Regions from separate parts of the Pantoea alfalfae genome, predicted to be linked through region 4. Evidence: predicted binding sites of a transcription regulator. Region 4 holds the regulator's gene; each other region holds the start of a gene.
What was found. The regulator Fur, encoded in region 4, represses iron uptake genes when iron is present. The targets are predictions, from matches to a motif close to ATAATAATGAGAACNACTATCAA.

Region 1 (3,144 bases), 470 kb from region 4:
CTGTGGCCAGTGTTGACCCGCACCACCAGCAGCGCTGGTCAGTATGACTCGCTGCTGCCGCTGCCTAAGCCCTATGTGGTGCCAGGCGGGCGTTTCCGCGAAGTCTATTACTGGGACAGTTACTTCACCATGCTGGGGCTGGCCGAGAGCGGACACTGGGATAAAGTGCAGGATATGACGGATAACTTCGCCTCACTCCTCGACCGTTATGGCCACATCCCCAACGGCAACCGCAGCTACTACCTGAGCCGTTCACAGCCACCGTTCTTCAGCCTGATGGTCGATCTGCTGGCGACGCACGATAACGGCAAAGCCTATACCCGTTATCTGCCACAGCTGCAGAAAGAGTACGACTACTGGATGGCAGACAGCGATAACGTCGCGGCGGGTGCAGCCAGCAAGCGGGTGATTAAGCTGTCGGACGGCAGCCTGCTCAACCGCTACTGGGATGCGCGCGACGTGCCACGCACCGAATCCTGGATGGATGACATTGCCACCGCGCAGAAAGCGCCGCAGAGGAATAAAGCCGAACTCTACCGTGAGCTGCGTTCCGGTGCGGCGTCGGGCTGGGATTTCAGTTCGCGCTGGTTTACCGATGCGCATAACTTGTCGACAATCCGTACCACGCAACTGGCTCCGGTTGACCTCAACAGCCTGCTGTTCCATCTGGAGCAGACCCTGTCGAAAGGCTATCAGATGAACAAGCAGAGCGATCTGGCGAAGCAGTACGCCGATCGCGCAGAGAAGCGCCAGGCAGCGATCAACCGCTATCTGTGGGACAGCAAACAGAACTGGTATGCCGACTATGACTGGCAGAAAAAGCAGGTTCATCCGCAGCTGACGGCTGCCGCGCTGTTCCCGCTCTATCTGCAGGTCGCCAGCGATAAGCAGGCTGAAAGCACTGCCAGCGCGGTTGAAAAGCAGCTGCTGAAGCCCGGCGGTCTGGTGACTACCACCGTGAACAACGGCCAGCAGTGGGATGCCCCGAATGGCTGGGCCCCGCTGCAGTGGGTTGCCGTGGAAGGCCTGGAGCATTACAACCAGCCAAAACTGGCGAAAGAGGTAGGCTTACGCTTCCTGCAAAACGTCCAGATGACCTATGACCGTGAGCATAAGCTGGTGGAGAAATATGTCGTTGATGGCAAAAATCTCGGCGGTGGCGGTGGCGGTGAGTATCCGCTGCAGGACGGCTTCGGCTGGACCAACGGCGTCACGCTGAAACTGCTCGATAAGTACTGCCCGAAAGATAAAACCTGTAACAGCGCCCACGATATTCCTCAGGCGTCTGCCTCGCAAAACTGATCCACTCTGGATACCTCTGGCCTCGCCGGAGGTATCCGCACGCCTTTTCAGCGAATTTTACTTGACCTTCTTACATCAACAGGCAAAATTGCAGCCAATTTACAAAAGGTAATAATTCTCATTATGATAATGAGATTGCCTATTAACAACTTTACTCACCTGCCTTAATCTTTGCTATGAAAGGAACTCCGATGAAACTGTCACTGTCGCTGAGAGGGTATATTCGCCTCTGCACCCTGGCGCTGACCGCGCCTGCTCTGAGTTTCGCTGCCGATATGGTGGTGACTGCACAACCGCAAGAAGATTCGACCTCGCCGACCCAGGGCTATCTGGCCACCACCAGCCAGGGCGCAACCAAAAGCGACCGTCCGCTGATCACCACGCCGCAGTCGATATCCGTGGTCACCCGCCAGCAGATGCAGGATCAGGGCGCGCTGACCCTGAACCAGGCACTGGGCTATAGCTCCGGCGTCTTCACCAACTTTGGCGGTGCCGCGACCCGTTACGACACCATTGCGCTGCGCGGCTTCCACGGCGGCGATGTCGATAACACCTTCCTCGACGGCATGCGGCTGATGAGCGACGGCGGCAGTTTCAACGTATTGCAGGTGGATAACGCCTTCCTTGAGCGCATCGACGTGATCAAAGGCCCCTCTTCTGCCCTTTATGGTCAGACGGTGCCGGGCGGACTGGTGAACATGGTCACCAAACGTCCGCAGTTCAGCGAAGAGGGGCATATCCAGCTGCAGGCGGGCAGTAATGCCACCACCGGTACGATGTTTGACTACACCAATGCCATCAACGATCAGTGGGCGTTTCGCCTGACCGGCGTGACCCGCAACAGCGATACCCAGTACGATCACACCCGCGAAGAGAAATATGCACTGATGCCGCAGCTGATGTGGCAGCCGGACGAAGATACCCATCTGATCCTGAAAGCCTATCTGCAGAAGGATCCGTCGGGCGGTTATCACGGTTCGGTACCGGGTGACGGCAGCCTCACCGAACATAACGGCTACAAGCTGAGCAACGGCTTTTATGAGGGCAACAGCGATCTCGATCAGTTCAAGCGTCGCGAGCAGATCTACAGCTTCGATTTCGCCCATCGCTTCAACGACGTCTGGTCATTCTCCTCAACTGGCAGCTACAGCCACTCGAATGTCGATCTCGATCAGGTCTATCAGGTTGGCTGGGATGAAAATAATCCCGACCTGCTGAACCGTTCTTACTCCGGTGAGCGCTCGTCGCTCTCCGCCTGGTCCACCGATAACCGCTTACAGGCGGAGTTCGACACCGCTGAACTGGAGCACCGCGTCACCCTGGGTGCCGAGTATCATCGTTACAAAAATGAGATCAGCGCGGCGGGCGGTTCAGCCAGTCAGCTCAATGCCCTGACCGGCGAGCAGGTAGGCGACATGCCGGATTACACCTGGGCCGATAAAACCCGTCGCTACTATCAGACCGGCCTCTATCTGCAGGATGAGATGAAGCTGGATCGCTGGCATCTGGATCTCTCCGGTCGTTATGACCGCATCGTCGCCAATAACAGCGGCAATGAGCGTCGTCAGGATGATCACATCAGCGGACGCGCTGCGCTGCTCTATGCCTTCGACAACGGCATCTCGCCTTACGTCAGCTGGAGCCAGGCGATTACCCCGACCGCGCTCACCGATTCCAACAATAACCTGCTGAAGCCCACCACCGCGGAGCAGTATGAAGCCGGGGTGAAATATCAGCCGGTCGGCACCCGCGATCTCTATAGCGTGGCGGTCTATGACCTGACGCAGAAAGATGTGGCGAACCGGGAAGCACCGACGCCGTTCTTTACGCCATCGGGCAAAG
Region 2 (3,144 bases), 670 kb from region 4:
TAGTCTGGTAGAGGCTCGGCGCTTTATAAGCGCGCGCAATGCCCATTTTCAGCGTGAACTCATCGCCTAATCCCTGTGAGAGGTTGAGCGACGGGCTCCAGTTATCGCCGACAATCGAATGGTGATCGAAGCGCAGGCCGGGCGTCAGCATGGTGCTGTCAGTCAGCTCAATATTGTCTTCCGCAAACAGTGAGAAGATCTCCGCCTGCGAATAGGGAGAGCGTCCGGTGGTGGCGATACCCGGAATCGAACCGTAGCTGGCGGCCTGCGTCGTCGAGGAAGGATCCTTCATCCGCTGCTGATTCCATTCCGTGCCAAAAGTTGCAGTCTGATTCACCAGCCACTCAAAGGGCACGCTGATCTCGCTGTGCAGCAACACATCATCCAGCTGGATAGTGTTGAAATTGCTGTTGGAAAAGATCCCTTCAGTGCCGCCCGCCAGCCCTTCATTCAGACGCGAGTTGCGGGTGTTTTCATACTGCGCATAGGTGTTGGTGCTGATGCCATTATCCCAGGCGCCGGTCCACTTAACTGAAAAGTTCTGCCGATAGAGCCGGTTGGTTTCGTCACCATATTTGCTTTTCACAAGCGCGTTGGTATTGGTGTTCTGGGTGTCGCCAGCATAGAGGTTGCCCTGACGGCTGTAACCGGCCCCCACTTCCAGCGCCTGCATTGGTGCAAACGTCCAGCGCAGCAGGCCATGAATATCTTTATTGACTGAACCTTCGCGGCCCGCCGGGTAGGATCCCGCGTAACTGCCGGTGCGGTCTGCGGCGTGCCCTTCATTGATATCGTAAGCATCAGCCTGCGTTTTTGCCAGACCGCCATAGAGCCGGAAACTGACATCATCGCCCAGCGGTCCTTCAAGACTGAAGTTAGTACGCCGCGTCGCGCCCTCCTCCTTGTGTTGCGGCACGTTGTAATAGGCGTTCCACGAGCCGTGCCACTGATTATCCATCTCTTTCCTGGTGATGATATTAACCACACCACCCGCCGCACCATTGCCGTAGCGGGCCGCTGCCGGACCCCGGATGACGTCAATGCGGTCAATGATCTCTGGCGGTACCCAGTTCGTGTCGCCGCGTGTGTCGCGCTCGCCACGCCAGCCAAGCCGCACCGCATTGCGGCTGGTCACCGGCAGGCCATCGATCAGGATCAGGGTATTTTCCGGCCCCATACCACGGATATCGATCTGACGGTTATTACCGCGCTGGCCGCTGGTGGAGTTACCGGTCAGATTGACACCGGGCATGGTGCGGATGATTTCGGCGACGTCGCGCGCAGGCGGATGTTTTTTGATTTCGTCGGCGGTAATCGTTGACACGCCAGGGGCCTGCAGCGTCTGCTCAGCGGCGGTGACCGTCATGGTGTCGTCGTGGAGGGTATCGGAGGTGCTGCTGTCGATAGCGGGTTCGCGGGTGGCTTCAGCAGCCACGGCACCGGCAGAAATGAGAGAGGCCGTGAGACCCAGTTCAATCATAATGGCTAACGAAAGCCGGGATATCTTTTTCATTTTTCTGTTCCTGGAGTGCCAGCGAGCATGCCACTGCCGGCGTACCGGTAAAAAGGTCATAACCTTGCCTGCAACGCATTAACCTTCCCGTCACACAGGCTTCAGAACCGCGTTGCGTCCGTCTGAAATCCGATGCGGCAGAGAGAATGCGCGCGCTCCCTGTCGAGCGGAAACACCCTATTGCAAATGCAAATAATTATCAATACTATTATCTGTAACATGCATGACTCTAAGCAAGTGTGATTGAATCATGGCGCGAATAGCGTGGTTAAACGAAGAGACCGGCAGCGAACGCTGGTGGCAGCAGCTGCAGCAACAGGGCATTCCCCTGATTGAACCCGCTGAAAAGGGGACCTGTCAGGTCACTTTTTTCTGGCGTGATCCGCAGGGTGACCCGCTGCACTCTGATACCCGGCGCGTCTGGATCAACATTACCGGTGTGACCGATCATCATCACACAGCCTCACCTTCCTCCTTAACACCTGTTCCTGATACCGATGTCTGGTGGTGGCAAACCACCCTGCCCGCTGACTGGCGCGGCAGCTACTGCCTGATCCCTGACAACCAGACAGAGACGTTTGCCGGGCAGGCTGATATGCAGGCGCTGCGCCAGTGGTGGAGTCAGAAATTCCGGCAGGCACAAAGCGACCCGCTGAATCCTTTGCGTAGCTGGGCAGGTGGACGCGGAATGAGGGTCTCGCCGCTGCACCTGCCACGCGCGCCGGATCAACAGGTGTGGCGTGCGGTTGATGAGGGCCGTGCCGCCGATATTCCGCTGCAACACTATTTGTGGCGCAGCGAACGGCTGGGAAACCAGCGTCAGATCTGGATCGCTGTCACCGGAGACGCCAGTGCAGGCGATCGTCCGCTGGCACTGCTGCTGGATGGTCAGTTCTGGGCGCACAGCATGCCGGTTGCCGGTCCGCTTCAGCAACTCACTGAGGCAGGCGAGCTGCCTCCTGCGGTCTATGTCATGATCGACATCATCGACCGCGAACACCGCACGCGTGAACTGACCTGTAACCCTGACTTCTGGCTGGCGATTCAGCACGAGCTGTTACCACAAATTCAGCAGTGGGCACCGTTTCGGGCCGACAGCACGCTGGTGGCCGGACAGAGTTTTGGCGGCCTTTCTGCCGCTTACGCCACCCTGAACTGGCCGGAAACTTTTGCGGGTGCCGTCAGTCTTTCCGGTTCGTTCTGGTGGCCCGCGCGCGGTGACCCGAATGGCTGGCTGCCGCAGCAGTTACAGCAGGGTTTGCTGCAGGCGCCCTCCCGGCGCTTTTATCTGGAGGCGGGGCGGCGCGAACGCCTGATTCTGGCAGCAAACGAACAGTTTCAGCGCGATCTGACTGTGGCAGGACATCAGGTCAGCTATCACCCGATTGAAGGCGGTCACGATGCGCTGTGCTGGCGCGGCGGACTGCTGGCAGGCCTCAACGCTATGTGGCAATCGTCATAACCCGCTGATATCCCGCCGTCTGTGCGCCATTAAAAGAAAAAGGATACCCAGGAGATCGGCGTTTATACGCCCGACGACTTCGGACAGGAGACCAACATGCAACAACTCAATCCTTTCGACGATCCCCAGCAGGATTGTCAGGTACTGAAAAATGCTCAGCAGCAGTACA
Region 3 (3,144 bases), 680 kb from region 4:
GAAGGCTGCTCACGGCGAAGCTGCGTGATAAAGGCATCATCGGCGAACAGGGGATGGCTGCGATCGGCAATCAACAGGCGCGGCGCGATCTGACTGGCATAGGCGGCCAGTTCGGTACGCTGATGGCTGAACAGGGCGTTAACCGGGGCAACGCCGATTTTGAACAGCGCAAACAGCGTCAGGTAAAATTCCGCCACGTTGCCAAGCTGCACCAGCGCCGTATCACCGGGTTTCAGGCCACGACGCTGCAGGGCCGCTGCCAGATTGTCACTCAGTGAGGCCAGCTGTCGATAGGTAAATTGCCGGTCGCCATCAATCACCGCCACGCATTCGCTGTCGCGGTGACGCTCCAGGATGTCGGTCATCGGCAGATCCAGCCAGTACCCTTTTTCACGGTAACGAGCAGCCAGATCGTCCGGCCAGCGGCTGTAAGAAATCGTCATACAGGTTCCTTTAGTGCAATCCAAAAGCGCGAAGCATGGTGTCGAGTTTGACGCCGGTCTCGCGCCACTCGGATTCAGGTTGTGAGTCCGCCACGATCCCCGCGCCAGCAAACAGCCGGACCCGCGGACCATTCACCGTGCCGCAGCGAATGGTGACGACCCATTCGCCGTTGCCCTGATCGTCACACCAGCCGACGATGCCGCCAAACAGCTGACGCTCAAACGGTTCAAGTTGCTGAATCAGCGCCTGAGCACGCTGATGCGGAAATCCGCTGAGCGCTGGTGTCGGATGCAGCAGGCAGGCCAGTGACAGTGCATTTTCGCGGTCGTCCAGTACTTCGCCCCGAATCTGCGTAGCGAGGTGCCACAGCGTTGCGGTGGTCAGCAGGGAAGGGGTTTCCGGGACCGACAGCAGGCGACTGCGAGGCTGCAGCGTCATGCGCATCGCATCCGTCACCAGTTTATGTTCATGCCGGTCTTTGGCTGACTGCATCAGGCTGTCACCTGAGGCCTGGTCACGCTGTGGATCGTTGTTGCGCGGCGCTGAACCGGCCAGCGGACAGGAGCTGAACTGTCGGCCCTGCTTACGAATCATCAGTTCCGGGCTGGCCCCCACCAGCGCGCCGCCATCGGGCAGCGGCAGATGAAAGTGATAGCTGTCAGGGTTCTGCGCCACGATGCGCTGCATCAGGGCGGCCGTATCGACCGGTTGTTCCGCCACGATTTCCATCAGCCGCGACAGCACCACTTTATCCGGATCGCCGCGCCGCGTGGCTGCCACGGCCTGCGCAACCATGTCAGTGAAGGTGTCGTGATCCGGCAGCGCGGTACGGCGACGAACTTCTGGCAGCTCGCTTTCAGCCGATGAGGCACGGGCTTTCAGATCGTCACGTTGAAAGGTCTGATATGACTCAGGGATAAACAGCGCTGCGGGCTGATCCACATCGAACGGGATCGCACCCACCAGAATGGGATGGGCTATGCCCTGTTTTCTGGCCGAGGCAAAATGATGCTGCAGTTGTTGCTGAAACTCTCCGGTCAGCTGCTCACCCTGGTTTACCGGGGCAGTGAGTGTCGTAAAACAGCCCTGAGTTGTCAGGCTTCGCCAGGGAGAAGTAAACAGGAAGCCACGGCAGAGTGCCGGAAAATCCTGCAGCAGGGGATGTTCAAATGCCAGCGATTCCACCATAATTTCACCTATAAATGATAAGATAACTAATAATGATTATCATTTGTATTATGTTGCAGTAACCTACGTCGAATAGCCGAAGGTGTCAATAAATACGCGGTGATTCAGCTGGTTTTGTTGGTTAAATCAGCACAAGTTGTCGCCCGGATTACCGGAGAGAAATAGGATGAAAACAAATGACTAAACAGGGAGTAACGTCGGCATTAGCGCTGTTTTTGCTGAGTATCACTCTGTTCAGCGTGACCGCTGTTGCACAGACCGGCTGGCCGCGCACCTTCGCGGGGGCAAAAGGTCAGGTCACCCTGGCTCAGGCACCGACTCGCATTGTCTCGACCAGTGTCACCCTGACCGGATCGCTGCTGGCGATTGATGCGCCGGTAGTTGCCAGTGGCGCAACCGCACCCGGCAGCCGGCTGGCTGATGAGCAGGGATTCTTCCGGCAGTGGGGGCGTGTGGCGAAACAGCGTGGCGTAAAGCGGCTCTATATTGGTGAACCCAATGCGGAAGCGATCGCTGCGGAAGCGCCAGACCTGATTGTGGTCAGCGCCACCGGTAATGATTCAGCGATCAAACTGGCCGATCAGCTCTCGGCGATTGCACCGGTACTGGTCGTTAACTATGACGATAAAAGCTGGCAGCAGCTGGTGACGCTGCTGGGTGAGGCGACCGGGCATGAGGCGGATGCCGCTGCCCGGATAAGCGAGTTCGACGCGCGTGAAAAGGCGCTGAAGGCAAAGCTGACCCTGCCTCCGCAGCCGGTTTCTGCAATGGTGTGGAACGGAGATGGCCGGGCTGTGAATCTCTGGACGGAGGCATCGGCACAGGGGAAGTTACTGCAGGCGCTGGGCTTCACGCTGGCAACGCCACCGGCGACGCTTCAGTCCGCTCACAGCATGGGACAGCGTAAAGATATTCTTCAGCTGTCAGGCGAAAATCTGGCGGCAGGCCTGAATGGCCAGACTTATCTGCTGTTTGCCGCCGAAGATAACACGGCTGCGCAGGTAATGAGCAATGCTTTTCTGGCGCAGACCCCAGCGGTGCGCGCTAAAGCGGTCTATGCGCTGGGGCTGGATAGCTTTCGTCTCGACTACTACAGCGCCAGTCATTTACTGACGCGGCTGGAAGCGCTGTTCGTGAAATCATGATGTGGCTTCGTCGGGGGCAGGCCGTTGATAGCGTCGCAGGCGGCCCATCAGCAGCCACATGATGAGACCCAGCACGGTGGCTGCCAGGCCAGAGAGGGCGGCTGCCTGCTGCGGCAACAGCAGTGAACCCATCGCGCCAATGATTGCTGCACCTATCGCATCGCCGGTGACATTCTGCGCTGTCCAGAGGCTGTTGATCCTGCCAAGCAGTGCATCGGGCGTCAGCGTCTGAATCATCGCGTACTGCACCAGGCTGCTGATGGCACTGAAATAACCAAAGGCCACGAGGCAGATCAGACTCAGGCTGAACCACGGCATCAGGCTGAACAGAGCCAGTGCGACGAATGCCGCGATGGCACTGACCAGA
Region 4 (3,144 bases):
TGTCGAACTGAAAATGAACAGTGAAGCCGTCGATGCGCTCAACACGCTGGCAGAACAGCGCAATCTCAGCCGCAGCGAACTGATTGAACAGATGCTGCTGGCACAGCTCCAACTGGATTAATGCGGGCAAAACGCACGCAGGAGCAAATGTCGGGGCTTTAACCGTTCACCGGTTTTCTCTCGTCTGCTATTATTCGCTGAAATGTGCTGCGGCACACATCTCATTATCAGGATTTAAGAGGTTATTTTACTCATGGCACTCGTAGGCATCTTCTTTGGCAGCGATACCGGCAATACCGAAAACATTGCAAAAATGATCCAGAAACAGCTGGGTACAGACGTTGCAGAAGTGCATGACATCGCGAAAAGCACAAAAGAAGATCTGGAAGCGTTTGATATCCTGCTGCTGGGCATTCCGACCTGGTACTATGGTGAAGCGCAGTGCGACTGGGATGATTTTTTCCCGACGCTGGAAGAGATCGATTTCAACGGCAAGCTGGTTGCGCTGTTTGGCTGCGGCGATCAGGAAGATTACGCGGAGTACTTCTGTGATGCGATGGGCACGATCCGTGACATCATTGAGCCGCACGGTGCCGTAATAGTGGGCCACTGGCCAACAGAAGGCTATCACTTCGAAGCCTCAAAAGGGCTGGCCGATGATACCCACTTCCTGGGTCTGGCCATCGATGAAGATCGTCAGCCTGAACTGACCAACCAGCGCGTGGAGCAGTGGGTTAAGCAGATTTCTGATGAACTGCAGCTGAAAGATATCCTTGAAGCCTGATCCTGCCCGCCTCAATGTGAGCGCCAGCTCACATTGAGGCAATGGAAATTCCTATAGAAATAATAGCCACATTTTTTTAACTTTCTCCGTTTAATCTGTAGAATACCCGCATCGATCTTCCGCTTATTTTTTCAGGCGGTAAGACTAAGCGATGTACCAACAGACATCTGCCAGAATCCTCCCCGGCCCGGTGACCTATCCCCCACAGCCCGTGATGATTCAGGCACGCCCTCTGGTTTTCATTTCATCGCTTCAGTTCTATAATGAGACGCAAATGAGAATGAGCGCAGATCGACATTCAAGGCGATAAGCCACAAAAGTGAATATAGTGACAGGACAAAATCCGCATGACTGACAATAACACCGCATTAAAGAAGGCTGGCCTGAAAGTGACGCTGCCCAGACTGAAAATTCTGGAAGTGCTTCAGGAACCTGAGTGCCATCACGTCAGTGCGGAAGATTTGTACAAACGCCTGATCGACATCGGCGAAGAGATTGGCCTGGCTACCGTTTACCGTGTTCTGAACCAGTTTGATGACGCCGGTATCGTGACCCGTCACAACTTTGAAGGCGGTAAATCTGTCTTTGAACTGACGCAGCAGCATCACCACGATCATCTGATCTGTCTGGATTGCGGCAAGGTTATTGAGTTCAGCGATGAGTCGATCGAAACGCGTCAGCGTGAAATCGCCACCCGTCATGGCATCAAGCTGACCAACCACAGCCTCTATCTCTATGGACACTGTACGCTGGGTGATTGCCGGGAAGACGAAACCCTGCACGACCAGTAACGCGACCTGAAATAAAAAAACCGGTGAATTCACCGGTTTTTTTTCGTCTGTCTTCGGCTGTTGTATCAGGCGACCAGCGTCTCCTGCAGATAGCGCCAGCGTGGAATAGAGCTGCTGCAGTCCAGTATCGCCAGCGAGATACGGCTCTGATTATTGCCATTCATCATCTGCATTTCGCGATACTGTACGGTGATCTCTTTTTCATGATGAGAGAGGATGACGTGTTCGCAGGTGACAATGCGCATCCCTTCGCGCTGTCCCTGCAGCTGCCGGAAAAGCGCCTCGACCTCGTTCAGATTGCACTCTCTGCCCTTTGGGGTGACCATGCGGAATTCAGGATGAAAATAGGACATCAGCAGCTCAAAACTGTCGTCAGATCCGGCAGGCTGGTTAAAAATACGTTCAATGAGCTGATGTAAAACGACCACACTGTTTCTGGCTTCCTGGGCGAGAACTGTCATTTTTTTTCCTTCTGTAACCCGCTTTGCAACCTCTGAGAGCGCATAGCCTACCTGAAAGCGGATAATTCACATCTGGAAATTGATTAATTTTTTTAAACTCAGATTTCTCTCACAATGCCGCATTTAATCGGTTGCGGTTAGATCAGAATAAATGTCGGCAATGAGTAAAATCAGGGCAACAAAAAAGGGCGATAAATCGCCCTTTTGTCATTTTATGAGGTCAGCCTCAAAAAAATTTATTCGCCAGTTTTCGCCCAGGTATCACGAAGACCGACGGTGCGGTTAAACACCAGTTGCGATGGCGTAGAGTAAACGCTGTCGGCGCAGAAATAACCCTCACGTTCAAACTGGAACGGAGTGGTCGGTTCCACATCGCGCAGGCTCGGTTCCACAAAGCCCAGTTTGATCGCCAGTGACTCAGGGTTGATCACCGCCAGGAAGTCCTCTGCCGCGCCCGGATTTGGCACACTGAACAGACGATCATACAGGCGGAACTCTGCTGGCTGCGCGTGATCCGCAGACACCCAGTGAATGACCCCTTTGACCTTACGGCCATCGGCAGGATCTTTGCTCAGCGTGTCTACGTCGCTGGTGCAGTAGATGCAGGTGATGTTGCCCGCTTCATCTTTAGCGACGCGCTCAGCACGAATCACATAGGCATTGCGCAGGCGGACTTCTTTGCCCAGCACCAGGCGCTTATATTGCTTGTTCGCCTCTTCGCGGAAATCGGCACGGTCAATCCAGATCTCGCGGCTGAACGGCACTTCACGCGTACCCATCTCCGGTTTACCCGGATGATTTGGCATGGTGATGATTTCGTTATGGCCAGCTGGCAGGTTTTCGATCACCACTTTCAGCGGATCCAGCACAGCCATAGCACGTGGCGCATTCTCATTCAGGTCATCACGGATACAGGACTCCAGCGAGGCCATCTCCACGATGTTATCCTGCTTGGTCACGCCGATACGACGGCAGAACTCGCGGATAGAGGCGGCGGTGTAACCACGACGACGCAGACCTGAAACGGTCAGCATGCGCGGATCGTCCCAGCCTTCAACGTGCTTCTCGGTCACCAGCTGAGTGAGTTTGCGTTTCGACATTACCGCAT

Region 1: the regulator Fur is predicted to act here: its motif matches at 1,426-1,448, upstream of K6R05_RS11230 (TonB-dependent siderophore receptor).
Region 2: the regulator Fur is predicted to act here: its motif matches at 1,700-1,722, upstream of fes (enterochelin esterase).
Region 3: the regulator Fur is predicted to act here: its motif matches at 1,659-1,681, upstream of K6R05_RS16665 (isochorismate synthase).

The regions. Positions count from the first base shown of each region.
Region 1 is NZ_CP082292.1:2,417,454-2,420,597, forward strand. Features, by position in the region: gene treA (alpha,alpha-trehalase TreA) at 1-1,302, shown strand, start outside; gene K6R05_RS11230 (TonB-dependent siderophore receptor) at 1,494-3,144, shown strand, end outside.
Region 2 is NZ_CP082292.1:3,554,391-3,557,534, forward strand. Features, by position in the region: gene K6R05_RS16620 (TonB-dependent siderophore receptor) at 1-1,513, opposite strand, end outside; gene fes (enterochelin esterase) at 1,764-2,975, shown strand; gene K6R05_RS16630 (MbtH family protein) at 3,072-3,144, shown strand, end outside.
Region 3 is NZ_CP082292.1:3,565,420-3,568,563, reverse strand. Features, by position in the region: gene K6R05_RS16670 ((2,3-dihydroxybenzoyl)adenylate synthase) at 1-443, opposite strand, end outside; gene K6R05_RS16665 (isochorismate synthase) at 454-1,632, opposite strand; gene fepB (Fe2+-enterobactin ABC transporter substrate-binding protein) at 1,809-2,777, shown strand; gene entS (enterobactin transporter EntS) at 2,772-3,144, opposite strand, start outside.
Region 4 is NZ_CP082292.1:2,886,759-2,889,902, forward strand. Features, by position in the region: gene ybfE (LexA regulated protein) at 1-121, shown strand, start outside; gene fldA (flavodoxin FldA) at 254-784, shown strand; gene fur (ferric iron uptake transcriptional regulator) at 1,132-1,575, shown strand; gene K6R05_RS13575 (hypothetical protein) at 1,641-2,036, opposite strand; gene glnS (glutamine--tRNA ligase) at 2,273-3,144, opposite strand, start outside.